One region of the Pseudomonas sp. S2_H01 genome, then DNA from elsewhere that is predicted to be linked to it. Evidence: predicted binding sites of a transcription regulator. Region 1 holds the regulator's gene; each other region holds the start of a gene.
What was found. The regulator sigma-54, encoded in region 1, starts transcription at its own class of promoters, with help from an activator protein. The targets are predictions, from matches to a motif close to ANTGGCATNNANNTTGCTNT.
Positions count from the first base shown of each region.

Region 1 (9,829 bases):
AGGCTGATCCATGCACGGGGGTGATCATTCGCGAAGGGCGTTTCAAGGCGCTGAATTAAAGATCCATCACGACGATTGATCAAGTTTGTTCCTGCCACTTGAGGTGTAGGAATCAGAATCGGTTGATGAGAGACCGAGAGAGGAAATGCTGCTCAAAAAGGTGAAAAGGGCGATTACTCGCCCTCGTCAAACCTGTTGTTGATCAGTTCGATCAAGCCGTCCAGCGCGGCTTGTTCCTCGTCACCTTCCGTGAAGAGATGGATCTCGGTGCCTTTGCCGGCGGCCAGCATCATGACGGCCATGATGCTCTTGCCGTCGACCATGCTGTCGGGGCTACGGCCGACCCTGATCTGGCAGGGGTATTTGCCGGCAACGCCAACGAACTTTGCTGCAGCGCGGGCGTGCAGGCCCAGCTTGTTGATGATGGTGATCTGGTGAGCGGGCATCGCGATGGGGATCCTTTCAGCTTAGGTCGCGGTGGCGGACCTGAACATTCTTGAGCGACTGTTGCAGGGACTGACCCAGGCGTTCGGTCAGGTAGACGGAGCGGTGGTGTCCGCCGGTGCAGCCAATGGCTATGGTGACGTAGGCGCGGTTGCTGGCGGCGAACCGCGGCAACCACTTGGTCAGGTACGACGAGATGTCCTGGAACATTTCTTCGACATCTGACTGCGCGGCCAAGTAGTCGGCTACCGGCTTATCAAGCCCGGATTGCTCGCGCAATTCAGGCTTCCAGTACGGGTTAGGCAGGCAGCGAACGTCGAACACCAGGTCCGCGTCCACGGGCATGCCCCGTTTGAAGCCAAACGATTCGATCAGGAAAGCGGTACCCGGTTCAGGCTTGTTCAGCAGCCGTAACTTGAGCGTATCGCGCAGCTGATAGAGGTTCAGGTGGGTCGTGTCGATGGTCAGGTCGGCGAGATCGATGATCGGCCCGAGCAAGGTTTTCTCGTCACGGATCGCCTCGGCCAGCGAGCGTGTCGCATTGCTCAGCGGGTGACGACGGCGGGTTTCGGAGAACCGCTTGAGCAGCGTGGACTCCTCGGCGTCCAGAAACAGTACATCGCACCGGATGTGCCGGCTGCGAACCTCTTCGAGCATTCGCGGAAAACGGGTCAGGTGACTGGGCAGGTTGCGGGCGTCGATGGACACTGCCAGCAGAGGTTCCGCCAGCTCCGTGTTGATCAGTGCGCGTTCGGCCAGTTCAGGCAGCAGGCCAGCGGGCAGGTTGTCGACGCAGTAAAAACCGCTGTCTTCCAGAACATCGAGGGCCGTGCTCTTGCCGGAGCCGGAGCGACCGCTGACGATGATCATGCGCATGGTCAGTGCCCGTTCTGTACGTGGAGCACGACGTTGTACAGTTCGTCGCTGCTTTTCGCGTTACGCAGGCTGGCGCGCACATCGGCGCGGTCGAGCATGCTGGCGATCTGTCGGAGCAATTCGAGGTGTGCATCGGTGGCGGCTTCAGGGACCAGCAACACGAACAGCAGGTCCACCGGGGCGCCGTCGATGGCATCGAAATCGACAGGCTTTTCCAGGTGCAGCACTGCGCTGACCGGAGACGTGCAGCCTTTGAGTCGACAGTGAGGGATCGCGATTCCGTTACCGAAGCCGGTAGAACCCAGCTTCTCGCGGGCAATAAGGCTTTCGTAGACGGTTTGCCAGTCGAATTCGGGCACCTGCTGCCCGATCATTTTGGCAATCTCTTCGAGGACGGCTTTTTTGCTGCCGCCTGGCACGTTCACGAGTGAACGGCCAGGGGTCAGAATGTTTTCAAGTCGGATCATGGATGGGGAGTGTCAGCGAGCGGCCGCACCTTTGAGGATGCTTTGCTGCTTTTCCTTATGCTTGAGCAATTGTCTGTCTAGCTTGTCAGTGAGCAGGTCGATTGCCGCGTACATGTCGTCATGCTCCGCATTGGCAACCACCTCTCCACCGTGGATATGCAGGGTGGCCTCGATCTTCTGTTTGAGTTTCTCGACGGCCATCGTCACCTGCACGTTGGTAATCTTGTCAAAGTGCCCTTCGAGCTTTTTCAGCTTCAGCTCGATGTACTCGCGCAGGGGCTTGGTCACTTCCAGTTGGTGTCCACTGATGTTGACTTGCATACAGCTTCTCCTTCGTTGCCAGTGCATTAAGAGGCAGGCTTGGTTGCCTGCCACTGGAACGCTGTGGCCTGTGACCCTTACATCAATCGCTTGCGTTCGCTGGAAGGCGCTATCCCTAGAGACTCGCGGTATTTGGCGACGGTGCGACGGGCCACTTGAATGCCTTGTGCCTCCAGTAAACCAGCGATCTTGCTGTCACTCAACGGCTTTTTCTGATTTTCCGCGGCAACCAGTTTTTTGATGATCGCGCGGATGGCGGTAGACGAGCATTCGCCGCCTTCAGAGGTGCTGACGTGGCTGGAAAAGAAGTATTTCAGTTCGTAGATGCCGCGCGGGGTATGCATGAACTTTTGCGTGGTCACGCGCGAGATCGTCGATTCGTGCATGCCGACCGCCTCGGCGATGTCGTGCAATACCAGCGGTTTCATCGCCTCGTCACCGTACTCAAGGAAACCACGCTGATGTTCCACGATCTGGGTCGCAACCTTCATCAGGGTTTCGTTACGGCTCTGCAGGCTTTTGATGAACCAGCGCGCTTCCTGCAACTGGTTGCGCATGAAGGTGTTGTCGGCGCTCGTGTCGGCACGACGCACAAAGCCAGCGTACTGCGGATTGACCCGCAGGCGCGGAACGGCTTCCTGATTGAGCTCGACCAGCCAGCGTTCGTTGTCCTTGCGCACGATCACATCGGGAACGACGTATTCCGCTTCGGTGGACTCGATCTGGGACCCTGGACGCGGGTTCAGGCTTTGCACCAGTTCGATGACCTGGCGCAGATCATCTTCCTTGAGCTTCATGCGGCGCATCAGTTGCGCGTAGTCACGGCTGCCCAACAGGTCGATGTAATCGCCGACCAGGCGTTGAGCTTCCGCGAGCCATTTGGTCTTCGCCGGTAACTGACGCAGTTGCAGCAACAGGCATTCGCTGAGGTTGCGAGCACCAATGCCGGCAGGTTCGAATTGCTGAATGCGGTGCAGAACGGCCTCGATCTCGTCCAGTTCGATATCGAGCTCTGGATCAAAAGCGTCCAGCAGTTCCTCGAGGGACTCGTCGAGATAGCCTTGGTTGTTGATGCAGTCAATCAGCGTGACAGCGATCAGGCGATCGGTGTCGGACATCGGCGCCAGGTTCAACTGCCAGAGCAGATGGCTTTGCAGGCTCTCACCGACGGACGTGCGCGTGGTGAAATCCCATTCGTCGTCATCGTTGCTGGGCAGGCTGCTGGCGCTGGTCTGGTAAACGTCTTCCCAGGCGGTGTCGACAGGCAGTTCGTTGGGAATGCGCTCGCTCCATTCGCCGTCTTCCAGGTTGTCGACGGTGGGCGCGGACTCCTGATAAGTCGGTTCCTGAACGTCCGGGTTGGGCTTTTGCTCGATGTTGTCGGCCATGGGGTCGACGTTATCGAAGTCGTCGCCTTCTTCCTGGCGCTCGAGCATAGGGTTGGACTCCAGTGCCTCCTGGATTTCCTGTTGGAGATCCAGCGTCGACAGTTGGAGTAAGCGGATGGCCTGTTGCAGCTGCGGCGTCATCGTCAGCTGCTGGCCCATTCTCAAGACTAGCGAAGGTTTCATGGCAGAGACTTAACACCTTATTCGCCGGCGCACATGCGCGCCATCCACTACTGGGGCGCCTGGGCGCCAACTTAAGCAAATTATATGCCTGAAACCGGAGTGTTTGCCTAGGGTGTGATGACAATTAAAACGAGGTTGGCGGTCAGGCGCACACTGCGGTCGCCGGCCAACCCCTTGTCATCGTCCGGTTACAGGCGGAACTCGTGGCCGAGATACACTTCTTTGACCAACTGGTTGGCCAGGATGGTTTCAGCATCGCCTTCCGCGATCAGTTGCCCATCGTTAACGATGTAGGCCGTTTCGCAGATGTCGAGGGTCTCGCGGACGTTGTGGTCGGTGATCAGAACGCCGATACCCTTGGCCTTGAGATGGTAGATGATCTGCTTGATGTCACCCACGGAGATCGGGTCGACCCCGGCAAAGGGTTCATCGAGCAGGATGAACTTCGGCGCCGTGGCCAGTGCGCGGGCGATTTCCACGCGACGACGCTCACCACCGGACAGGCTCATGCCCAGGTTGTCGCGGATGTGCGTGATATGGAACTCCTGGAGCAGGCTCTCCAGTTCTTTGCGACGTCCGGCGCGATCAAGCTCCTTGCGGGTCTCAAGGATGGCCATGATGTTGTCCGACACCGACAGCTTGCGGAAGATCGAGGCTTCTTGCGGCAAATAGCCGATACCGGCGCGGGCGCGGCCGTGCATCGGTTGGTGGCTGACGTCCTGGTCGTCGATCAGCACGCGCCCCTGATCGGCCTGAACGAGGCCCACGATCATGTAGAAGCATGTGGTCTTGCCTGCACCGTTAGGGCCCAGAAGACCGACGATCTGGCCGCTGTCGATGGACAGGCTGACGTCTCGCACGACCTGGCGGCTTTTGTAAGCCTTGGCCAGGTGTTGGGCTTTCAGCGTTGCCATTACTGGGCCTTCTGCTGGTCGGTTTTCTTTTTCGGCTGAATCACCATGTCGACACGAGGGCGCGATTCGGTGACTTTGCTGCCTGTGGCTCGGCCGGCACTCGCCAGTTTGCGGACGGTGTCGTAGACGATTTTCTCGCCCTGCGTCACGTTGCTGTCCTTGTCGATCACCTTGGCCTTGTCGATCAGCACGATGCGGTTTTGCGGCGCGTGGTACTGAATAGTGACGCCCCAGCCCTGAACGGGTTTGGTGTCACCGGCCGTCTGCAACTGCTCGAAGTAGGCCAGGTTGCCCACCGAGGTCACGACGTCGATGTCGCCTGCAGGCGTACGGGTCATGGTCACGGTGTTGCCGGTCACCTTCATCGACCCTTGGGTGATGATCACGTTACCGGTATAGGTGGCGATGCCTTGCTTGTCGTCCAGCTGGGCGTCGTCGGCCTGAATGCGGATAGGCTGATCCTGATCGTTCGGCAGAGCCCAGGCGCTCACGCTTCCCAGTGCTGCGCCCAGACCGAGCAAAATAGGGAGGGTTTTAAGGAGCCTCATACTGTCCTCTTGCGTTCGATAGCAGGTGTATCCTGCTTTCTTTTAGATAGGCTTTCATACCCGTACCCGTGCTCACGCCGTTAAAGCCGTCGATTCTAACGGGTTGCGCGGTTTCCGCATATTGCTTCTGGGGGAAGACAGTCATGCGTGTGCTGGTGATGATGGTGGTTCGGTTCTTTTCGTCGGTGCGATTGATGCGAACCTTGTCGATCAGCTCGACGTGATCCCCGCCCGGCGACACTTCGGCGCGCACGCTCTGAACATGCCACGGGAACTCCGATCCGCGAAACATCTGCAGGACCGGGGTCGTCATCAGGGTGACGTCGGTGGCCTTCAGGTGTTCGACCTTGTCAGCGGTCATATCGTATTGCATCGAGCCATCGGGCAGGTACTGAATGCTGTGCGCGTTCATCGCATAGTAGTCGATGGCGCTTTCGTCCACGGCAGCCTTGGGCTGGTCCATGAAACTTTCAGGGCTGATGTTCCAGTAGCCAGCCGCTGCAAGCAGCAGTGCCAGCACACCGAAGATCAAAAACGTACGAAATCGTTTGCTCAGCATAAATGCACTTCTATAAGTAGGCGGCGTGTGCCGCTTCGAGATTGCCCTGAGCGCTCAGGATCAGCTCGCAGAATTCTCGCGCGGCACCTTCGCCGCCTTTGGCTTGTGTGGTGCCGTGCGCATGTTGACGGACAAACCCGGCCGCGTTGGCGACGGCCATGCCCAAGCCTACCCGGCGGATGACCGGAAGATCAGGCAAATCGTCGCCGAGGTAGGCGACCTGCTCATAGCTTAGATGCAGTTGCTGCAGGAGTTCGTCGAGTACCACCAGTTTGTCTTCACGTCCCTGGTACAGGTGCGCGATGCCCAGGTTTTTGGCGCGGCGCTCAACGACCGGGGTTTTCCGTCCGCTGATGATTGCCGTGACGACACCGGAGTTGATCAGCATTTTGATGCCCTGACCGTCCAGTGTGTTGAATGTCTTGAACTCGCTGCCATCTTCCAGGAAGTACAGTCGGCCATCTGTGAGTACGCCGTCGACGTCGAAGACCGCCAGTTTGATGTGTTTGCCGCGCTGCATCAGTTCATTCATATCGACGCTCATTTACATCACTCCCGCGCGCAGAAGGTCTTGAAGGTTGAACGCGCCGATGGGGCGATCGTTCTCGTCGACCACGATCAGTGCGCCGATCTTGTTATCTTCCATGATTTTCAACGCCTCGGCGGCGAGCATCTCCGGGCGGACGGTCTTGCCGTGCACGGTCATCACTTCATCGATAACGGCCTGGCGCAGATCGACATCACGGTCCAGCGTGCGGCGCAAATCACCGTCAGTGAAGATCCCGGCGAGGCGACCGTCGGGTTCGACGATGGCGGTCATGCCCAGGCCCTTGCGGGTCATTTCCATCAGCGAGTCGCGCAGCGGTGTGCCGCGAGCAACCTGAGGCAGTTCGGCTTGCGTATGCATCACATGCTCGACTTTCAGCAGGAGGCGACGGCCCAGTGCACCACCTGGGTGGGAGAACGCAAAGTCTTCGGCGGTGAAGCCGCGCGCATCGAGCAGCGCAACCGCCAGGGCATCGCCCATGACCAAGGCTGCGGTCGTCGACGACGTCGGCGCAAGGTTCAACGGGCAGGCTTCTTTTTCCACACGGGCATTGAGCCTGACGTCCGCGGCCTTCGCCAGCGTGGATTCGGGATTGCCGGTCAGGCTGATCAGTTTGATGCCCAGGCGTTTGATCAGGGGCAGCAGGGTCACGATCTCTGAGGTAGTGCCCGAATTGGACAGCGCCAGGATGATGTCGGCGCTGGTGATCATGCCCATGTCGCCATGGCTGGCTTCGGCTGGATGAACGAAGAACGCAGGGGTGCCCGTACTGGCCAGCGTCGCGGCGATCTTTTTTCCGATGTGTCCTGATTTGCCCATGCCGACCACGACCACGCGGCCCTGGCTTTCCAGAATCATTTCGCAGGCACGGACGAAATCCGCATCGATATGCGCGAGCAGGCCTTCGACGGCCTCTATTTCAAGGCGGATGGTGCACTGAGCGGATTGAATCAGGTCGCGGGCATTGGTCATGTCGAAAATAGGGTCAGTCTGGTGAAAAGGCGGGGATTATAACGGCAATGTTGAAAACCCTCACGCTTCATCGCAGCAGTTTGTTTATAGCGCTGTGTTTGTTGACGGGGCCGTCCTTCAGGCGTTGCCCAAAACAGGCCGTAAGCTGTGCAGGAATTTTCCGTTCTTTGCGAAATATAACGGAGTTATCACGACTTGCCGTGCGCGAGCTTTGGCGGCATCGGAGAGCGGTGTTATAGTTCGCCGCTTGTTCGGCCCCTCCAGACAGTGTGTCGTTCGTCAAGGACGCGGCATCTGAGAGAGACAGGCTGCATCGCAAGGAGTTTAGATGAGTGCCGATAACGCCTACGCGGTCGAATTGAAGGGTTTGTCCTTCAAACGCGGTACGCGCAGCATCTTTAATAATGTCGACATCCGCATCCCCCGGGGCAAAGTCACCGGCATCATGGGGCCGTCAGGCAGTGGTAAAACCACCCTGCTGCGCCTGATGGGGGCACAGTTGCGCCCCAGTAGCGGTGAGGTTTGGGTCAATGGCCAGAACCTGCCCGAGCTGTCGCGCAGTGATCTTTTCGATGCTCGCAAGCAGATGGGTGTCCTGTTTCAGAGCGGTGCGCTGTTTACTGATCTCGACGTTTTCGAAAACGTGGCGTTCCCGCTGCGTGTTCATACCAAACTGCCTGAAGACATGATTCGCGACATCGTCCTGCTCAAATTGCAGGCGGTGGGTTTGCGTGGCGCTGTCGAATTGATGCCGGATGAACTGTCCGGCGGCATGAAACGCCGTGTGGCGCTGGCGCGAGCGATTGCGCTCGATCCGCAGATTCTCATGTACGACGAACCCTTCGTGGGGCAAGACCCGATCGCGATGGGTGTGCTGGTTCGGCTGATCCGTCTGCTCAACGATGCACTGGGTATCACCAGTGTTGTCGTTTCCCATGACTTGGCGGAAACCGCCAGCATTGCCGACTACTTATACGTGGTGGGTGACGGTCAGGTGCTTGGGCAGGGGACACCGCAGGAATTGATGCAGTCGGATAATCCGCGCATTCGTCAGTTCATGACGGGGGATCCAGACGGCCCCGTGCCTTTTCACTATCCGGCACCGGATTATCGCGAAGATCTTTTGGGGAAGCGCTGATGCGCAGAAAGTCATTGATGGATCGTGTTCGCCTGATGGGGCGCTCCGCGATCGATATTGTTGCGGTACTGGGGCGTTCGGGGATTTTTCTGGTTCATGCCTTGCTGGGGCGAGGCGGAATCGGTGGCGGCTTCCAGTTGTTGGTGCGTCAGCTTTATTCAGTGGGCGTCATGTCGCTGGCGATCATCGTCGTTTCCGGTGTGTTCATCGGGATGGTTCTGGCCCTTCAAGGGTTCAGCATCCTCGCCAAGTACGGTTCTGAACAAGCCGTCGGGCAAATGGTTGCCCTTACGCTGTTGCGCGAGTTGGGGCCGGTCGTTACTGCGTTGCTGTTCGCAGGGCGCGCAGGTTCTGCCTTGACCGCTGAAATTGGCAACATGAAGTCCACTGAGCAGTTGTCCAGCCTGGAAATGATTGGTGTCGACCCGCTGAAATACATCGTTGCCCCTCGTCTGTGGGCCGGGTTCATCTCGCTGCCGGTGCTGGCGATCATCTTCAGCGTGGTGGGTATCTGGGGTGGATCGTGGGTAGCGGTCGACTGGCTTGGCGTCTATGAAGGTTCTTTCTGGGCCAACATGCAAAACAGCGTGTCCTTTCCAAACGATGTCATCAATGGTGTCATCAAGAGCGTCGTTTTCGCTTTTGTCGTCACCTGGATTGCCGTGTTTCAAGGCTATGACTGCGAGCCCACTTCAGAAGGGATCAGTCGCGCCACGACCAAGACCGTGGTGTATGCCTCTTTGGCCGTATTGGGCCTGGACTTTATTTTGACCGCCTTGATGTTTGGAGACTTCTGATGCAAAACCGCTCCCTCGAAACCGGTGTCGGCCTGTTCCTGCTGGCCGGGATCCTGGCTTTGCTCTTGCTCGCCCTGCGGGTCAGCGGTCTGAGCGCCAGCGCGACCAACGACAGCTACAAACTTTATGCAAATTTCGACAATATCGCTGGTTTGACTGTCAGAGCGAAGGTGACCATGGCCGGTGTGACCATCGGCAAGGTCACTGCAATCGATCTGGACCACGATACCTTCATGGGGCGGGTGACCATGGAAGTGGACAAACGGGTGAATAACCTGCCATCCGATTCCACGGCTTCTATTCTCACCGCAGGCTTGCTGGGCGAAAAATACGTCGGCATCAGCGTCGGTGGTGATGACCAGTTGTTGAAGGATGGCGGCACAATTCATGACACCCAGTCGTCGTTGGTACTTGAGGACCTGATCGGTAAATTCCTGCTCAATTCCGTGGGTAAAGACGCCAAATGAGGAGTTTTTTCATGATCTCGATTCTGCGCCGTGGTTTGCTGGTGCTGCTGGCTGCTCTGCCACTGTTCGCCAATGCAGCGCCTGCATCCTCCGCTCATGACCTGGTTGACCGTACCACCAAGCAACTGCTGGCGGACCTTGCTGCCAACAAAGACAAGTACAAAACCGATCCGCAGGCGTTTTACGACGCTTTGAACGGCATCGTCGG
Region 1 is NZ_CP162756.1:3,521,305-3,531,133, forward strand. It holds gene AB4N84_RS15710 (hypothetical protein) at 1-83, opposite strand, end outside; gene AB4N84_RS15715 (HPr family phosphocarrier protein) at 174-446, opposite strand; gene rapZ (RNase adapter RapZ) at 463-1,320, opposite strand; gene ptsN (PTS IIA-like nitrogen regulatory protein PtsN) at 1,323-1,787, opposite strand; gene hpf (ribosome hibernation-promoting factor, HPF/YfiA family) at 1,800-2,108, opposite strand; gene AB4N84_RS15735 (RNA polymerase factor sigma-54) at 2,186-3,679, opposite strand; gene lptB (LPS export ABC transporter ATP-binding protein) at 3,868-4,593, opposite strand; gene lptA (lipopolysaccharide transport periplasmic protein LptA) at 4,593-5,141, opposite strand; gene lptC (LPS export ABC transporter periplasmic protein LptC) at 5,128-5,700, opposite strand; gene AB4N84_RS15755 (KdsC family phosphatase) at 5,711-6,244, opposite strand; gene AB4N84_RS15760 (KpsF/GutQ family sugar-phosphate isomerase) at 6,245-7,219, opposite strand; gene AB4N84_RS15765 (ATP-binding cassette domain-containing protein) at 7,548-8,357, shown strand; gene mlaE (lipid asymmetry maintenance ABC transporter permease subunit MlaE) at 8,357-9,154, shown strand; gene mlaD (outer membrane lipid asymmetry maintenance protein MlaD) at 9,154-9,621, shown strand; gene AB4N84_RS15780 (MlaC/ttg2D family ABC transporter substrate-binding protein) at 9,633-9,829, shown strand, end outside.

Region 2 (9,829 bases), 1.6 Mb from region 1:
CGGTGATTTTCCAGGCGCGGTGGATTTTGCCGTTACGGGCGAAATCCGGGTCGATGGTCTGCTGGGTGATTTCCTCGACGGCATAACGCTCGGCCAGGTTTTCTTCCAGCTGGAACTTGCGGAAGTTGTTCGAGAAATACAGCACCCCGCCGCTGGCCAGACGCGCCATCGCCAGGTCAATCAGTTGCACCTGATCGCGCTGCACGTCGAACACACCCTCCATGCGCTTGGAGTTGGAGAAGGTCGGCGGGTCGATGAAGATCAAGTCGTACTCGTCCCGACTGGACTCAAGCCAGGCCATGACATCGCCTTGCTCCAGACGGTTCTTGTCCGAGAAACCGTTGAGCGAGAGGTTGCGGCGCGCCCAGTCCAGATAGGTTTTCGACAGATCGACACTGGTGGTGCTCCGTGCCCCACCTTTGGCCGCATGGACGCTGGCCGTGGCGGTGTAACAGAACAGGTTAAGGAAACGCTTGCCCGCCGCTTCACGCTGAATGCGCATCCGCATGGGTCGGTGATCGAGGAACAGACCGGTATCCAGATAGTCGGTCAGGTTGACCAGCAGCTTGATGCCGCCCTCGTTCACCTCGTTGAACTTGCCCTGCGCGCTCTGACGTTCGTATTGCTTGGTGCCGCTCTGGCGCTCACGGCGCTTGACCACCACGCGGCTCTTGTCGATGTTCAGCGCCTGCGGAATCGCGGCCAGTGCGTCGAACATGCGAATCGAGGCCTTTTCAGGGTCGATGGACTTCGGTGCTGCGTATTCCTGAACGTGAACCCAGTCGTGATACAGGTCGATGGCCATCGCGTATTCAGGCATGTCCGCATCGTAGACGCGATAGCAGTCGATCCCTTCGCGCTTGACCCACTTGCCCATCGCCTTGAGGTTCTTCTGCAGGCGATTGGCAAACATCTGCCCGCCTTCGCTCAGGCGTGGCTGCTCGATGACCGGAGCCGGCGCGGGTGCCGGTTTGATCGGGTTGCCGTTCTTGTTGAATTGACGCGCTTGCGGCTCGTCCGGGGTCTGGTCGTACGCGGCCTGCTCGCGCTCGGCCTGACGCTGCTCCGGAGTACGCCGCTCGCCCGTGACGAACTGGTCTGGCTGGACTTTGATCAGCAACAGCTTGCAGGGCAATGCACCGTTCCAGAATGCGTACTGCTTGTGGCTGCGGATGCCCATGCGCTTGCCCAGGTCCGGGGCGCCAGTAAACACGGCCGCTTCCCAGTTCAGGCATGCCTGACGCAGACGCTCGCCGAGGTTCTGGTAGAGGTACAACAGGCTCGCCTCATCACCCAGCCGTTCGCCGTACGGAGGGTTGCAGATGACCAGGCCTTTCTGGTTCTGATCCGGACGTGGCTCGAAGGTCGCAACTTCACCCTGGTAGATCTTGATCCAGTCAGACAGGCCGGCGCGCTCGACGTTGTTGCGGCCCGGTTGAATCAATCGTGGATCGGCTTCGTAGCCACGGATCCAGGACGGTGTCTTGGCAAGGCCCGCCTCGGCACGCGCCAGCGCTTCGTCGTGCAATTTGCGCCACAGGGCCGGAACATGCCCCAGCCAGGCAGAAAAGCCCCAACGTTCACGTTTCAGGTTCGGGGCGATATCGGCGGCGATCATGGCAGCTTCGACCAGGAACGTGCCTACACCGCACATCGGGTCAGCCAGTGCGCCGCCTTCCGCGGCGATACGCGGCCAGCCGGAACGAATGAGGATGGCGGCTGCCAGGTTTTCCTTCAACGGGGCCGCGCCCTGCTGCAAGCGATACCCACGCTGGTGCAGGCTGTGGCCGGACAGGTCCAGGGAGAGAATGGCTTCGCCACGGTCCAGCCGCAGATGAACGCGCAGGTCGGGGTTGAGCTTGTCGATCGAAGGGCGCGAACCGTCCGAGGTGCGCAGGCGGTCGACGATGGCGTCCTTGACCTTCAAGGCGCCGAAATGGGTGTTGTCAATGCCCGAGCCGTGACCGCTGAACTCCACCGCCAGCGTGCCATCGGACTCCAGATGGTCGGCCCACTCGATGTCGTGAACGCCGTGATAGAGGTCTTCGGCGTCCTTCATCGGGAAGCGCTTGAGCACCAGCAAAACACGGTTGGCCAGCCGCGACCACAAACACAGCCGGTAGGCGGTTTCCATGTCGGCGCTGCCACGGATAGTCGAGGTGTGCTCGCGGGTTTCCTGGAGGCCAAGTGCAGTGGCTTCCTCAGCGAGCAGCCCTTCGAGGCCTTTGGGACAGGTGAGGAAAAGTTCGTAACGGTCCGACATGAGTATTCCAGAGCCTTGGCTATGAGTGGCTGGACAACGCATTGTCCAGCCCGATTCAAACAGACGCCTTTCATGGAGGACGCCTGCGTGGCACACACATTGTGCCGATCCACCACACCGATACATTTCGAGTGTGGCAGCTGTGCCGGCCCGCAATGGCGGGCCGACATTCTGATATTAAAAAACCACTATTCAGCCCGACGATGGCAGTAATAAAAAGTCACATCACTGACCCTTCGTCGTTTTAAATCTGACGTCAATCAGCCATCAGACCTACATGAGAACCAGTCGCGAATCTCATGAAGACCCCCGAATCAGGGCGCCTGGTGAAAAAATCACCCTTCAAACCTCTCATCCCTTATGGTCGTAACGCCTCAATGGTTACGTTCTTATGACAAAACGATCATTCACAGCGTCCCATGCATTGGTTAGAAATCAACTCAGGTTGTCGTCGCAACGGCGACAGCACCTGGCCCGCGACGCCGGCAGCGGGCCTGCAGAGGCAGAAGATTTCTGCCTGACCTCGACACGAGGTCTCCAAGGACATAACAGTCAACAAACGAGGGCAACACCCTATGAGAAGACTTAAGCGTGATCCGTTGGAAAGAGCTTTTTCGCGCGGATATCAATACGGCGTAACTGGTAAATCCCGTGAGCTTTGCCCATTTACTCTACCGTCGGTACGTCAAGCCTGGATCAATGGCTGGCGAGAAGGACGAGGCGACAACTGGGACGGTATGACCGGCACTGCGGGTATACACAGGCTCAACGAACTTCACGCGGTCGGCTGACGCTTAACGACCAAAGGGACATTCCGACTTTTTAAGATTTCCTCAGGAAATTCGACAATCAGATTCGTTTCACCCTAACCATGCACGTCCCATCCGGACGGCGGGCTAAAGCCCAAGAGGGGTTCCAGTCGGAACCCCTCTTTTTGTTTCGGCCTTTCAAGCGCGTTGGCGTGATCTATTTCGGCATCGCGGCGATGGCGTCAACCGACTCGCGAATCAGCGCCGGACCTTTGTAGATGAACCCTGAATAAATCTGCACCAGGCTCGCACCGGCGGCGATTTTCTCCGCTGCGTGCTTGCCCTCGGTGATGCCGCCCGCCGCGATGATCGGCAACTTGCCGCCCAGCTCACTGGCCAGCACTTTGACGATGTGCGTGCTTTGCTCACGCACTGGCGCACCCGACAGACCGCCCGCTTCGTCGCCGTGAGGTAGCCCTTCGACACCCACGCGGCTCAATGTGGTGTTGGTGGCGATCACCGCGTCCATCCCCGACTCCAGCAGCGAGGTGGCGACCAGTACCGTTTCTTCGTCGCTCATGTCCGGGGCGATCTTGATGGCCAGCGGCACGCGCTTGCCATGGGCCAGCGTCAAGGCCTCCTGACGTACACGCAGCGCTTCGAGCAACTGCTTGAGCGAATCACCGAATTGCAGACTGCGCAGGCCAGGGGTGTTTGGCGAGCTGACATTGACGGTGATGTAGCTGGCGTGGGTGTAAACCTTGTCCAGGCAGATCAGGTAATCGTCGACCGCACGCTCGACCGGGGTGTCGAAGTTCTTGCCGATATTGATGCCCAGCACGCCGTTGTATTTGGCGGCCTGCACACGACTGATCAGGTTGTCGACGCCCAGGTTGTTGAACCCCATGCGGTTGATGATGCCTTCGGCATGGGGCAGTCGGAAAATCCGCGGCTTGGGATTGCCCGGCTGCGGACGCGGTGTGACGGTGCCGATTTCAACGAAGCCGAAACCCAACTGAGCAAACCCGTCGATGGCCGCACCGTTCTTGTCCAGACCCGCGGCAAGCCCGACCGGGTTTGGAAACTGCAAGCCCATGACCGTCACCGGCAACCGCGCGGGCGCCTTGTTGAGCAGACCATTGAGCCCCAGACGACCGCCCGCGCCGATCAGGTCGATGGACAGATCGTGGGAGGTTTCCGGGGAGAGTTTGAACAGTAACTGGCGGGCCAGGTTATACATGGGCGGGCGCGGCTCGTTTGAGGCTGAAGTCAGCGGCGGATTATAGACGCGCACAGGGGTGCAGCGCGAGGCATGTCTAGCACTTTGCTCAACGTTGGACCGCTCACTGGCATATGGCTTGCTTGAACAGGTTATCGAGCTCCCTCCAACGGCGGAGAGAGTGATCGGACAATGGCGTCGTTTTCGTCCCGGTTAAGGCCCGGACGTGGCGACGTTTTTTTATGGAAGACCGGCAGCGCCTGCGGGCACGTCGATCTTCAGGCGGAACCGAAAACCATGAACGACACCCTTGATACACCACTGGCCTGGGTCAACGGCAGCGACGCTCCGGAACTGACCACCATCGACGTAGGCTTCATGGCGCTCACCGACGCCGCTTCGCTGATCATTGCCGCGACGCAGGGTTTCGCTCAACCGTACGGCCTGAACATCAACCTGCACCGGCAATCGTCCTGGGCGAGCCTGCGCGACAACCTGGTCAATGGCGGATTGCATGCCGCTCACAGCCTTTACGGTCTGGTGTACGCCGCACAGCTGGGGATTGGCGGCCCTGCGAAAGACATGGCGGTTTTGATGGGGCTGAATCAAAACGGCCAAAGCATCAATCTCTCCCGGGCCCTCCAGGCACAAGGGGTGATCACTCCTGAGGCGCTGGACCGTCGCACGCACCAAAGCGGAACAAAACTCACCTTTGCGCAGACCTTTCCGACGGGCAATCACGCCATGTGGTTGTATTACTGGCTGGCCAGTCAGGGGATTCACCCCTTGCAGGACGTCGACAGCGTGGTCGTCCCACCGCCGCAGATGGTCGAACACCTCAAGGCCCAACGCATTGACGGCTTTTGTGTCGGTGAGCCCTGGGGTGCGAGCGCCGTCAGCCAGAACCTGGGCTTCACCCTGGCGACCACCCAGGCCATCTGGCCAGATCATCCTGAAAAGGTGCTTGGCTGCAGCCTGGAGTTCGTCGAGCGATACCCCAATACCGCGCGCGCCCTGGTCATGGCCGTGCTGGAGGCCAGCCGATTCATAGAACAGAGCACGGAAAATCGCCGCAGTGCCGCGCATATGCTCAGCGGCAGCGATTACGTGAACGCCCCCGTCGAGGACATCGAAGGTCGTCTGCTCGGCCAGTACGGCGACGGTCTCGGCAACCACTGGCAGGACCCACATGCCGTGAGTTTCCATCGCAACGGAGAGGTGAACATGCCTTACCTGTCGGACGGCATGTGGTTCATGACCCAGTTTCGCCGCTGGGGCTTGCTGCGCGAGGACCCGGATTACCGCGACATCGCCCGGCGGGTGCAGCAGCTGGCGCTCTATCGACAGGCTGCCGAGGCATTGAACATCCCCGTGCCCGCCTCAGCGATGCGCAGCAGCCAGCTCATCGACGGCAAGGTCTGGGACGGCAGCGATCCGATCGGTTATGCCCATGGTTTCAAACTGCACGCGCTGGCCCCTGCCGCGCCTGCCTCCATTGATCACTGAGGGAGACGCAATCATGCTGCGAATCCTGTTGATCAACGACACCCCCAAGAAAGTCGGACGCTTGAAGGCTGCGCTCATCGAGGCCGGTTTCGAGGTGATCGATGAGTCCGGGCTGATTATCGATCTGCCCGGGCGCGTGCAGGCGGTGCGTCCGGATGTCATTCTGATTGACACCGAATCGCCGGGACGCGATGTGCTGGAGCAAGTCGTGCTGATTACCCGCGACCTGCCCCGCCCGATCGTGATGTTCACCGACGAGCACGACCCGGGCGTCATGCGCCAGGCCATCAAGTCCGGCGTCAGCGCCTACATCGTTGAAGGCATTCACGCACAACGCCTGCAACCCATTCTCGACGTGGCCATGGCGCGCTTCGAGAGCGATCAGGACCTCCGCGCGCAGCTCCACGCCCGTGACCAGCAACTGGCCGAGCGCAAGCGCATTGAAACCGCCAAAGGCCTGCTGATGAAGATGAAGAGCTGCACCGAGGATGAGGCCTATACGCTCATGCGCCGTCAGGCCATGAGCCGGCAGCAGAAGCTGGTGCAAGTGGCAGAACAGATTATCGCCATGAGCGAGCTACTGGGTTAACGATTGGCCCACGTTTTGCTAGATAGTTCGTACAGGTAGCCAACGGCGGTTGCCCCACTTTCGACAAAGACGTCGCACACCCCTTCGCACAGCGCGAACAGGGTTGCGACGTTTTTTCGTTTTGGCCCCACACAACGGGCCAGGTGGAGCGCCGGACGGGTGCTTCACCTGCAAGACCTGACCCGTGACGGTGAGAGCGACAGCCGCTCCCGCAACGATTTCCTGCAGATGAGGTGTTAGATGAATACAAGCTTCTGGAAAGCCGGACATAAACCCACGCTGTTCGCAGCCTTCCTCTACTTCGACCTGAGCTTCATGGTCTGGTACCTGCTCGGTCCACTGGCCGTTCAGATCGCCACAGACCTGCACCTCACCACGCAACAACGCGGGCTGATGGTCGCCACACCGATCCTGGCGGGTGCGCTCCTGCGTTTTGTGATGGGCATGCTCGCCGATCAGTTGTCACCCAAAACAGCCGGCATCATCGGCCAGATCATCGTCATCGTCGCCCTGCTTTGCGCCTGGCAACTGGGCATTCACAGCTATGAACATGCGTTGTTGCTGGGCGTGTTCCTGGGCATGGCGGGCGCCTCGTTTGCCGTCGCCCTGCCGCTGGCGTCGCAATGGTACCCGCCGCAGCACCAAGGCAAGGCGATGGGCATCGCGGGTGCCGGTAACTCCGGAACGGTGTTCGCCGCCCTGATCGCACCGGTATTGGCCGCAAGCTTTGGCTGGAGCAATGTATTCGGCTTCGCGGTCGTGCCATTGGTGCTGACACTGATTGCCTTCTCGCTGATGGCCCGCAATGCGCCAGAGCGCCCGAAAGCCAAGTCCATGAGTGACTATTTCAAGGCTCTGGGCGACCGTGACAGCTGGTGGTTCATGTTCTTCTACAGCGTCACATTCGGTGGCTTCATCGGCCTGGCCAGCGCCCTGCCCGGCTACTTCAACGATCAGTACGGCCTGAGCCCCGTGACTGCGGGTTACTACACCGCAGCCTGCGTGTTCGGCGGCAGCATGATGCGCCCTCTCGGCGGCGCGCTGGCAGACCGCTTTGGTGGCATTCGCACCCTGTCCGGGATGTACGCGGTTGCCGCGATCTGCATCGCCGCGGTCGGTTTCAACCTGCCAAGTTCATGGGCCGCGCTGGCCCTGTTCGTCGCCGCCATGCTGGGCCTGGGTGCAGGCAATGGCGCGGTGTTCCAACTGGTGCCACAGCGCTTTCGTAAAGAAATCGGTGTGATGACCGGCCTGATCGGCATGGCGGGCGGCATCGGCGGATTCCTCCTCGCCGCGGGCCTGGGTGCAATCAAGCAAAATACCGGCGACTATCAGTTGGGTCTGTGGCTGTTCGCCCTGCTCGGTGTACTGGCATGGTTCGGCCTGATGAACGTCAAGCGCCGCTGGAGAACCACCTGGGGATCAGCTGCCGTCACCGCTGCTCGTGTCTGAGCCTGACGGAGGTTGGCGATGAATCAGCCGTTGGCGTCGAGTCCGGCCAAGGCAGTCGGGTTGCAGGTGCGCTTTGCCGAGTTCAGCGCCAGTGGACCACGGCCTGAGAACCAGGACGCCACGCGCCTGGTCACGCCCGCGCCAGCACTCGCCGCCAGCAAGGGATATCTGTTCGGGCTGGCGGACGGTGTCAGCCACTGTTCGGATGGCGGCCTGGCGTCCCGCTCGACCCTTCAAGCCCTGGCAATGGATTACTACTCAACACCGGAAACCTGGGGCGTCGCTCAAGCGCTGGACCGCCTGCTGCTCGCACACAACCGCTGGCTGCTGGCGAACGGCCTTTTGACCACGCTCAGCGCGCTGGTCCTGCGAGGCCGTCGCTTCACCCTCGCCCATGTCGGTGACTGCCGGGTGTACCGCTGGCATGAAGGGGTGTTACAGCGCATCAGTGAGGATCATGTCTGGGAGCAACCGGACATGCAGCACGTACTCAAACGCGCACTGGGCCTGGATCAATACGTCGTCATGGATTATCTGGACGGTGAGCTGCGTCAAGGCGAACGCCTGCTGCTGATCAGCGATGGCGTCTGGTCGACACTGAACGATACGCGGATCGGCACGATCCTCAGCGAACAGCAGGATCTGGACGCCGCTGTGCGGACGTTGGTGAACGCCGCGCACCTGTCTGGAAGCCAGGACAACGCCAGCGCCGTGCTCATCCAGATCGATCAGTTGGGCACCGATACGCTGGCCGATACGCTCATTCAGTTACAGCAATGGCCGTTGCCGCCGTCACTCAAGCCTGGCCAATCCTTTGAGGGCTGGCAGATCGAGCAGCGCCTGGGCGATTCAAGACAATCCTTGCTGTATCGGGTCCTGGACGCCGAGCGACAACCTTGGCTGCTCAAAACCCTCCCGGACGCCCGTCACGACGAGCCCGGAGCCGGTCAGGCATTGCTGCTTGAAGAGTGGTTTTTGCGCCGGGTTGCCGGACGTTTCTTCCCTCAGGTTCATCCGCTGCCCGATCGCCAACACCTGTACTACGTCATGCGCCAGTACCCGGGCCAGACGTTGGCGCACACCTTCCAGAAACAGGGACCGATGGAACTGGCGCGATGGCCAAGCCTGGCGCGGGACCTGATAGGGGCCGTCGGCTTACTGCACCGACGCAACATCGTCCATCGCGACATCAAGCCGGAGAACGTGCTGATCGACGACAACGGCGAGCTACGCGTGCTGGATTTCGGCCTTGCCTTCTGCCCCGGTCTGTCTGCCGACGGTGAAGGCGACGTGCCCGGCACGCCTAGTTTTATCGCCCCGGAAGCGTTCGAAGGCGCCGACCCCGCGCCAGCGCTCGATCTGTACGCCGCCAGCGTCACGCTGTATTTCCTGCTGACCGGGCACTATCCGTACGGAGAAATCGAAGCCTTTCAACACCGACGTTTCGGCAACCCCATTCCCGTCAGCCGCTACCGTCCAGACGTCCCCGAATGGATCGAACACCATCTGGATCAGGCGCTTCAGGCCGTCCCGGCAAAACGCTTTGAAACGGCCGAACAATGGCTGCTGCAGCTCCAGCACGGCGAACTTGCGACATTGAATACGCGGACCAGACCCTTGCTGGAACGCGAACCGCTCAAAGTCTGGCAAACCGTGGCACTGCTGTCGCTGGCGCTTAACCTGTTGTTGTGGATCATGTTACTTAAACACTGACGCTGCCAACCCTGCGTGAATCCATCGCTGCTCATCACGCCATGCGCGAATACTTCCAAAGAAGAATGCATCGCAACGCCGATTATTTTTACAAACGCCAGAAAAAGAAAAACCCGGCCGAGGCCGGGTTTTTCGTGAAGCGGGGCTAATTACTTAGCTTGAGCTTCTACTTGTGCTTCTACGCGACGGTTTACAGCGCGGCCTGCTTCAGTTGCGTTGTCAGCAACTGGGCGGGATTCGCCGTAGCCAACCGAGTTCACGCGGTTAGCGCCAACACCGTACTGGTTAACCAGAACTTGCTTAACGGCGTTTGCACGACGCTCGGACAGTTTCTGGTT
Region 2 is NZ_CP162756.1:5,117,723-5,127,551, reverse strand. It holds gene rlmKL (bifunctional 23S rRNA (guanine(2069)-N(7))-methyltransferase RlmK/23S rRNA (guanine(2445)-N(2))-methyltransferase RlmL) at 1-2,263, opposite strand, end outside; gene rmf (ribosome modulation factor) at 2,839-3,054, shown strand; gene AB4N84_RS22790 (quinone-dependent dihydroorotate dehydrogenase) at 3,230-4,252, opposite strand; gene AB4N84_RS22785 (CmpA/NrtA family ABC transporter substrate-binding protein) at 4,529-5,737, shown strand; gene AB4N84_RS22780 (ANTAR domain-containing response regulator) at 5,751-6,326, shown strand; gene AB4N84_RS22775 (nitrate/nitrite transporter) at 6,567-7,778, shown strand; gene AB4N84_RS22770 (protein kinase domain-containing protein) at 7,797-9,491, shown strand; gene AB4N84_RS22765 (OmpA family protein) at 9,641-9,829, opposite strand, start outside.
Region 2: AB4N84_RS22785 (CmpA/NrtA family ABC transporter substrate-binding protein) is a predicted target of sigma-54. The motif match lies at 4,358-4,377, and genes of this name have one in related genera.

Region 3 (9,829 bases), 2.7 Mb from region 1:
CCTTGCGCAGCGCAACCGCGCAGAACTTGAATTCGGGCTGCTTCGACACCGGGTCGACGGCGTCACTGGTCACGGCGTTGATCGCCAAGTGTTCGCCGTAGGCATCGTTCCAGTGAAACGGCGCAAAACAGTTGCCCGGTCTCACCCGGTCGGTTACCACAGCGGGCAGGACCGCATGACCGCGCACCGAACGGACTTCAACGGCGTCCTTGTCGCGAATGCCCAGCGCCGTCGCATCGGTCGGGTGGATTTCGACGAAGGGACCGGGATTGAGCGTGTTGAGTGTCGGGATTTTTCCGGTCTTGGTCAGCGTGTGCCACTGGTGTTGCAGTCGACCGGTATTGAGCACCATCGGGAACGTGTCGTTTGGCATCTCGGCCGGCGGCATGTGCGGACGCGGCAGAAAAACCGCCTTGCCGTGCTCCGTCGCGAAAAGCAGGGCCAGGCGTTCCGACTGCGCCCCGCTTTTATCGAGGTAGCGAATCGGGTGACGCGTGCCGGTGTCGTCAGGCGCGCACGGCCATTGCAGCGATTGGTCACGCAGACGCGCATAGCTGGCACCGCGTATGTCGTAACCGGTTTTCGGGTTCCAGGCCCGTTTGATTTCTTCGAACACGGCCTCGGCCGAACCGTAGCTGAAGCCTTCGGCAAAGCCCATTTCGCAGGCGACCCGGGCAATGATCTGCCAATCGGGTAACGCCTCACCGGGCGCATCGACGGCTTTTTGCGTCAGGGTCAGGTTTCGTTCGGAGTTGATCATCACCCCTTCCGCTTCTGCCCAAAGCGCACCGGGCAAGAGAATGTCGGCGTAGCGATTGGTTTCGGTGTCGAGAAACGCGTCCTGAGTGATCACCAGCTCGGCATTTTGCAGGGCCTGGATCACCGTCGAGCGGTTGGCGACGCTTGCCACCGGGTTGGTGCAGATGATCCAGCAGGCCTTGATATGACCGTCACGCATCTGCTCGAACAGGTCGACGGTGCCGCCGCCGAGTGTCTGACCCAGACTGCCGCGGGGAATCGACCACAGGTCTTCTATAAAGCGACGGTCGTCCTCGACCAACACCGATCGCTGGCCGGGAAGGCCAGGGCCCATGTAGCCCATTTCCCGGCCGCCCATGGCGTTGGGTTGCCCGGTCAGTGAAAACGGCCCGCTGCCCGGGCGGCAAATCGCGCCTGTGGCCAAGTGCAAGTTGCACAATGCGTTGGTGTTCCAGGTGCCGTGGGTGCTCTGGTTCAGCCCCATGGTCCAGCAACTCATCCACTGCGGCGCCTGGCCAATCATCCGGGCAGCCTGACGAATATCTGCCTCAGGCAGACCGGTTATCTGCGCGACGTAAGCGGGCGTGTAATCGGCCAGAAATTCAGGCATCCCCTCCCAGCCTTGCGTAAAAGCGTCGATGAAGTCGGTGTCGACATCGCCGTTTTCCAGCAGCAGATGCAGCAGGCCGTTGAGCAACGCCAGATCGGTGCCGGGTTTGATGGGCAGGAACAGGCTGGCCTTGTCCGCGGTGGCGCTGCGCCGAGGGTCGACAACGATCAGCTTCGCGCCCGCCTTGACCCGATCCATCATGCGCAGGAACAGGATCGGATGACAGTCGGCCATGTTGGCGCCGATCACAAAGAACAGGTCGGCCTTGTCGAAATCGTCATAGGAACCCGGCGGGCCGTCCGAACCCAGCGACAATTTATAGCCGCTGCCAGCGCTCGCCATGCACAGCCGGGAGTTGGATTCGATGTTGTTCGTGCGCACGAACCCTTTAGCGAGTTTGTTGGCCAGGTACTGCGCTTCCAGGGACATCTGGCCCGAGACGTAAAACGCCAGTGCATCGGGCCCGTCACGATCAAGAATGCCGCGCAGACGGCTGGCCGTTTCCGAGATCGCCGCGTCGATATCAGTGCGCACCGGGTCCTGACTGCGCTGATGCCGCAGGTAGGCGGACGTCATGCGGCCAGCGTCGGCAATTGCCTGGCCACAGGTGGTGCCTTTGGTACACAGACGCCCGGCATTGGTCGGATGCGCCTTGTCGCCGCTGACCTTGATCACACGGTTATTGTCGACCTGCATGACGATGCCGCAACCGACACCACAATAAGGACACACGCTTCGTACGCTGTTGCTCGCCATAACCCGTTTCCCGAACCCAAAAAAAAGACGCCCTGTTCTCCTCCGTCGAAAAACGGGGAGCACACGGCGCCTTTGTCGTGAAGAGGGCAATCGGCGTTGACTGCCTATAGAAGGATGATTGCAAAGGACAGGCCAGCCTGATGGGGAGGCTTTGAAGCGAGCGCGACTGGCTGGCGGTGGCACGTTCATACCCGCTGCGGCTGAAGCGCAAAGCGGCCACGGACGCTCGCATTTGAGCCTCGCAATGGGGCGAAGCGGACGAAATCGCACCGTTTGCGTGCCATGCGCTATCCCTTGTAGGAGCGTGGCTTGTCCCGCGATCGGCGGGGAACCCGTCGTAAAACCTGTGGATGCGGTCAGCCCGATGCACCCTATTCATCAGATTGACTGCCGCTTCGCGGCAGATCGCGGGACAAGCCACGCTCCTACACTCATCGCGGTGCGTCCGCTATTGGCACACCCATTGCTTCATCCCTTTCAAGCCCAACCCGAATGCGCGGTGGGCAGCCCCGGCGGTCAACGATGATCGTCCGCGCCACACGGCGAGGGGCTCTTCAGGTTGTGCCGACACTGTGGTCGAGTGACAACCCTTAAAAGAACAGGCAAAGGCGCCTGGAACCGAACGGTTCCGGGCGCCTTTTTTTTGCTTTCAAAAAACCTGATTGGCCTTGGCCGGGACTCGATATGAACACCACAGCCGCTCTTCACGATGTGCAAACACTGATCGTCGTTGGCAACGGGATGGTCGGTCACCACTGCGTCGAACAACTGATCGCCGCCGGTGCCCTCGAGCGCTATCGCATCCATGTGTTCGGTGAAGAAGGCCAGCGCGCCTACGACCGTGTCCACCTGTCCGAGTACTTCGGCGGTCGCGATGCCGAGTCACTGGCCCTCAGCGATGCTGCTTTATATGAACACCCCGGCCTGACGCTGCACCTGGGCGTACCGGTGCTGGAAATCGACCGCAACCGCCGCGAAGTCATCACGTCCAGAGGCTGTTTTGCCTACGACAAACTGGTCCTGGCGACCGGCTCTTACCCGTTCGTGCCGCCCATCGAAGGCGCCGAAGGCCATTCTCGGCTGGTGTACCGCACGCTGGACGATCTGGACACCATTCGCGCCGCTGCCCATCAGGCCAGACGCGGTGTCGTGGTCGGTGGCGGTTTGCTCGGAATGGAAGCGGCCAATGCATTGAAGTCTCTTGGCCTGGAAGCGCATGTGGTGGAATTCGCCCCGCGCCTGATGCCCGTGCAGCTGGACGATTTTGGCGGCGCGGCCCTCAAGGCCCGCATCGAGGCCTTGGGTGTCGGCGTGCATCTCTCTCGCGCCACCCAGTCGATCAGCGCAGGTGAGGAATACCGCTATCGCATGAATTTCGCGGGCGACGAATGCCTTGAGACCGACCTGATCGTGTTCTCGGCCGGGATTCGGCCACAGGACGCCCTCGCCCGCCAGTGCGAGCTGGCGCTGGGTCCGCGCGGCGGGATCGCCATTGACGAACACTGCCGCACCAGCGACGCCGACATCTTTGCCATCGGTGAGTGCGCGGCCTGGAACGGCAGCGTCTTCGGTCTCGTCGCCCCGGGTTATCAGATGGCGCGCAACGTCGCGGCGCAACTGTGCGATCAGGATGCCGAGCCGTTCTACGGCGCGGACATGTCGACCAAACTGAAGCTGCTCGGCGTCGACGTCGGTTCCATCGGCGATGCCCATGGCGCACTGACCGGCGCGCGCAGCTATCGCTTCATTGATGAGGCCACTGCCACCTATCGGCGTCTGGTGGTGTCCGCCGACGGCAAGCAAGTGCTGGGCGCGGTGCTGGTCGGAGACAACAGCTATTACGACACGCTGCTGCAATACGCGCAGAACGGCATCAAGCTCCCGGCCGATCCGTCCAGCCTGATCCTGCCTCACAGCGAAGGCGCACCGACACTGGGCGCCGACGCGCTGCCCGCCACCGCGACCATCTGCTCCTGCCACAACGTCAGCAAAGGCGCGATCTGCTCGGCCATCGACAGCGGCTGTACCGACCTCGCCGGAATCAAAGCCTGCACCAAAGCGGCGACCGGGTGCGGTGGCTGCTCGGCCCTGCTCAAAAGCGTGTTCGAACACGAGCTGACGGCGCGCGGTGTCGCCGTCGACAAGAGCCTGTGCGAGCACTTTGCCTTTACGCGTCAGGAGCTGTATGCCCTCGCCCGCGTGGAAAATATCGAGAGTTTCGAGCAGATGATTGCCCGCCACGGCAAAGGCCACGTCGGTTGCGACATCTGCAAACCCACTGTCGGCTCTATCCTTGCATCCTGCTGGAACAAACCGATCATGGACCCTTCGCTGGTGCCTTTGCAGGACACCAACGACACCTTCATGGCGAACATGCAGAAGAACGGTACGTATTCGGTAGTGCCACGGATTCCTGCCGGAGAAATCACTCCGGACGGCCTGATCGCCATCGGCGCGGTGGCGAAGAAATACGACCTGTACACCAAGATCACGGGCGGCCAGCGCATCGACCTGTTCGGCGCGCAATTGCATGAGTTGCCGGACATCTGGGCCGAGCTGATCGCGGCCGGTTTCGAGACCGGGCATGCATACGGCAAGTCGACGCGAACGGTGAAATCCTGCGTCGGCAGCACCTGGTGCCGTTATGGCGTGCAGGACAGCGTGCAAATGGCGCTGACCATCGAGGACCGTTACAAGGGGCTGCGTTCGCCGCACAAGCTGAAATTCGCGGTGTCCGGCTGCACCCGCGAATGCGCCGAAGCGCAAAGCAAGGACATCGGCGTCATCGCCACGGAGAACGGCTGGAACCTGTACGTCTGCGGCAACGGCGGCATGCGCCCGCGCCATGCGGAGCTGTTCGCCACCGACCTGGATGACGAGACGCTGATTCGCTACATCGACCGCGTGCTGATGTTCTACATCCGCACCGCCGACAAGCTGCAGCGTACGTCGGTCTGGCGCGAATCGCTGGAAGGCGGCCTGGATTACCTCAAGGCCGTAGTCATTGATGACAGCCTGGGGCTGGCCGTCGAGCTGGAGGAGCACATGCAACGGGTCGTGGACCGTTATGAGTGCGAATGGGCCAACGCGCTGAAGAGCCCGGAAAAGCTCAAGCGCTTCCGCACCTTCGTCAACGACAAGGGCGCCGACCCGGACATTCATTTCGTCAAGGAACGCAGCCAACGCCGCCCGGCGCGGGCTAATGAACTCAACCTTATTCCTGTTGCGGAGATCGCACGATGAGCCAGGCCAATGCGCTGACGATGGACATGCCTCAAACCCAAGCCTGGCGCGTGGTGTGCGCCCGTCAGGACCTGGTCCTCAACTCCGGCGTTGTGGCGCTGGTGGGCAATACGCAGGTGGCACTGTTTCATGTCGCCTCGATCAGCGGTACGCCGCAACTGTTCGCGGTCGAGAACCGCGATCCGGTGTCGGGTGTGAACGTGATCGGTCGCGGTTTGGTCGGCAGCCTGGCGGGCGATCTGGTGATCGCCTCGCCACTGTATAAGCAGCATTATCGGCTGGAGGACGGGACCTGCCTTGAGGATCCGGCCTTGAAATTGCGCACTTGGCCCGCCCGGTTGGCGGGCGATGTGGTGGAGATTGATGTGGGCTAGAGATCAGAGACCGCCAATTGATACGCCAACCCTGTAGGAGTGAGCTCACTCCTACAGGATTTTTGTTGCGATCACCAAATAACAGGCACAAAAAAAGCGACCCTAAGGTCGCTCTTTTTGTCGTTACGAGGAGTTCAAGGGCCTCGTAACTCAATATGGCGCAGCGGACGGGACTCGAACCCGCGACCCCCGGCGTGACAGGCCGGTATTCTAACCGACTGAACTACCGCTGCGCGTAACACTTGAAACGAATGGTGGGTGATGACGGGATCGAACCGCCGACATTCTGCTTGTAAGGCAGACGCTCTCCCAGCTGAGCTAATCACCCTTCGCTTCGGTGTGGCGCGCATTCTACGGAGCGATCCCACCTCTGGCAAGCACTTTTTTAAATAATTTTTATATTCCCGCCAAAGGCTTACGTCAGGGTTGGCCGCAGGGTCGCGGCAGCGAATAATGCCCCCCTTTGTATAAAGGAGAGACGTACCCCATGTGGTTCAAAAACCTGCTTGTCTATCGCCTGACCCAGGACCTGCCATTTGATGCCGAGGCGCTGGAAACCGCATTGGCGACCAAACCTGCACGCGCTTGTGCCAGCCAGGAGTTGACCACTTACGGTTTCATCGCCCCGTTCGGCAAAGGTGAAGACGCACCTCTGGTGCATGTCAGCGGCGATTTCATGCTGGTGTCGGCGCGCAAGGAAGAACGCATCCTGCCGGGCAGCGTGGTCAACGACGCATTGAAAGAGAAAGTCGAAGAGATCGAGACCGAGCAGATGCGCAAGGTCTATAAGAAGGAACGCGACCAGCTCAAGGATGAAATCATCCAGGCCTTCCTGCCGCGCGCCTTTATCCGTCGCTCCATGACGTTTGCCGCCATTGCCCCCAAGCAAGGCGTCATTCTGGTCAACGCGTCGAGCCCGAAACGCGCCGAAGACCTGCTGTCGACGCTCCGTGAAGTGGTCGGCTCGCTGCCGGTCCGTCCGGTGACCGTGAAAACCGCGCCGACCGCCGTGATGACCGAATGGGTCAAGACCGGTCAGACCGCGGAAAGCTTCTTCGTCCTCGACGAATGCGAACTGCGCGACACCCACGAAGACGGCGGCATTGTGAAGTGCAAGCGTCAGGACCTGACCAGCGACGAAATCCAGCTGCACCTGAGCACCGGTAAAGTCGTGACCCAACTGTCGCTGGCCTGGCAGGACAAACTGTCTTTCGTGCTCGACGACAAACTGGGCGTCAAACGCCTGAAGTTCGAGGACCTGCTGCAGGATCAGGCGGAGCAGGACGGTGGCGACGACGCACTGGGCCAACAGGACGCCAGCTTCACCCTGATGATGCTGACCTTCGGCGAGTTCCTGCCGCAGCTGTTCGACGCACTGGGTGGCGAAGAGATTCCGCAGGGGATCTAAACAACTCTCGGTCCTGTAGGAGCCGGCTTGCTGGCGAAAGCGTCATTTCAGACACGTTGATGTTGAATGACCCACCGCTTTCGCCAGCAAGCCGGCTCCTACAGTTTTGCGTACCTGATTCACCCCACAATAAAAGGAGCAAGCCATGCGTGCCCTGGCTGCATTGAGTCGTTTTGTCGGCAATACCTTCGCGTACTGGGTGCTGCTGTTCGCCGTGCTGGCGTTCCTGTTCCCCACCTGGTTCATCGGCCTGAAAACATTGATCGTGCCGCTGTTGGGGCTGGTCATGTTCGGCATGGGCCTGACCCTCAAGCTTGATGATTTTTCCGAGGTCGTGCGTCATCCCTGGCGCGTGGCCCTGGGCGTGGTCGCGCATTTCGTGATCATGCCGGGCGTGGCCTGGTTGCTGTGCCAAGCGTTTCACCTGCCGCCGGAAATCGCCGTCGGCGTGATTCTGGTCGGGTGCTGTCCGAGCGGCACGTCGTCCAACGTCATGACCTGGCTGGCGAAAGGCGATCTGGCGCTGTCGGTCGCCATCGCGGCCGTCACCACCCTCCTCGCCCCGTTGCTGACCCCGGCCCTGATCTGGCTGCTGGCGTCGGCATGGTTGCCTGTGTCCTTCATGGAAATGTTCTGGTCGATCCTGCAACTGGTGATGCTGCCGATCGTGCTGGGCGTCATCGCTCAACGCCTGCTCGGCGCCCGTGTGCAGTTCGCGGTCGACGTGCTGCCGCTGATCTCGGTGGTAAGCATCGTCATGATCGTCTGCGCCGTCGTGGCCGCCAGCCAGGCAAAAATCGCCGAGTCCGGCCTGCTCATCATGGCCGTTGTCATGCTGCACAACAGCTTCGGTTTCCTGCTGGGCTACTTCACCGGCAAAGTGTTCAAACTGCCACTGGCCCAACGCAAGTCGCTGTCGCTGGAAGTCGGCATGCAGAACTCCGGCCTCGGCGCCGCCTTGGCCAGCGCCCATTTCTCGCCACTGGCAGCGGTGCCCAGCGCGCTGTTCAGCGTCTGGCACAACATCTCGGGGGCCTTGCTGTCGACGTATTTCAGGAAGATGGCGCCGGATGAAGGGGTGACGGAAGACAGGCCTGTGGTGGGCTGAAGGGTTGCTGGCAATGGGTCAGAACAACCGCGTTATGTGAAACGCCACAGCACTGTGGGAGCGAATTCATTCGCGATGCGGTGGGCCCTCCGACAAAGATGCGTCGGAGGTACCTGCGTCTCGCGAATGAATTCGCTCCCACAGGACATTGCATGTCAATGCCTGCACCGAGTGGCCTCGGTCAGCGCACCGCCCCGCGCAACGCTGCCACCCGCTCGCGCACAAGGGCCGGTTCGGACTCATCACCGGCCATCGCGGGCCCCGCCACCAATGTCACCCGTGACCACAACCGGCGAAACACGCCCTTGCGGGGATCGCGGCTGAAGAAGCTGCCCCACAAGCCTTGCAACGCCAAGGGGATCACCGGTACGTCGGTTTCTTGCAGCACGCGGGTCATGCCGCTTTTGAATTCGTCGATCTCACCGGTGGTGGTCAGTTTGCCTTCCGGGAAGATGCACACCAGTTCCCCGTCTTTCAGGTAGTCGGCGATCCGTTTGAAGGCCTGGTCGTAGATCATCAGGTCCTCGCTGCGTCCGGCGATGGGAATCGCGCCGGCGGTGCGGAAGATGAAGTTGAGCACCGGCAGGTTGAAGATCTTGTAGTACATGACGAAACGGATCGGCCGACGCACGGAGCCGGCGATCAACAAGGCATCCACGAATGACACGTGATTGCACACCAGCAACGCGGCGCCTTCGTCAGGAATCTGTTCCAGGTCACGGTGCTCTACGCGGTACATGGAGTGGCTGAGCAGCCAGATCATGAACCGCATGGTGAATTCCGGGACGATCTTGAAGATGTAGGTGTTCACCGCGATGTTCATCAGCGAGACCACCAGGAACAGCTGTGGAATCGAGAGTTTCACCACGCTCAGGAAGATGATCGACACAATCGCCGACACCACCATGAACAGTGCGTTGAGAATGTTGTTCGAGGCGATGACCCGCGAGCGCTCTTTCTCGGGCGTGCGCGACTGTATGAGCGCATACAGCGGCACGATATAAAAGCCGCCGAAGACACCGATGCCAAGGATGTCGAACAGCACCCACCACGCTTGCCCGTAACCCAGCACCGCCAGCCAGTTATTGGCCTGGACGTTCTGCGGAAACTCACCCGAATGCCACCACAACAACAGGCCGAACACCGTCAGGCCCATCGAGCCGAACGGCACGAGGCCGATCTCCACTTTTCGCCCCGACAGTCGTTCGCACAGCATGGAGCCTGCCGCGATGCCGATGGAAAACACCGTGAGGATCAGGGTGACGACGGTTTCATCGCCGTACAGGAATTCTTTCGCGTAGGCCGGGATCTGCGTCAGGTAAATCGCGCCGACGAACCAGAACCAGGAGTTGCCGACGATGGAGCGCGAGACGGCTTTAGTCTGGCCCAGGCCCAGTTTCAGCGTCGCCCAGGACTCGCTGAAGATGTTCCAGTTCAGGCGCATTTCCGGGCTCGCGGCTGCCGCGGGCGGGATGCCTCGGCTGGCGAGATAGCCCAGGCAGGCGACCACCACCATGGCGGTGGAGACGATCGGCGCGTAATGAGCGGCCGACATCATGATCCCTGCGCCA
Region 3 is NZ_CP162756.1:851,370-861,198, forward strand. It holds gene AB4N84_RS03770 (molybdopterin-dependent oxidoreductase) at 1-2,125, opposite strand, end outside; gene nirB (nitrite reductase large subunit NirB) at 2,810-5,368, shown strand; gene nirD (nitrite reductase small subunit NirD) at 5,365-5,742, shown strand; tRNA gene AB4N84_RS03785 (tRNA-Asp) at 5,899-5,975, opposite strand; tRNA gene AB4N84_RS03790 (tRNA-Val) at 5,995-6,070, opposite strand; gene rdgC (recombination-associated protein RdgC) at 6,230-7,150, shown strand; gene AB4N84_RS03800 (bile acid:sodium symporter family protein) at 7,296-8,258, shown strand; gene AB4N84_RS03805 (MFS transporter) at 8,440-9,829, opposite strand, start outside.
Region 3: nirB (nitrite reductase large subunit NirB) is a predicted target of sigma-54. The motif match lies at 2,576-2,595, and genes of this name have one in related genera.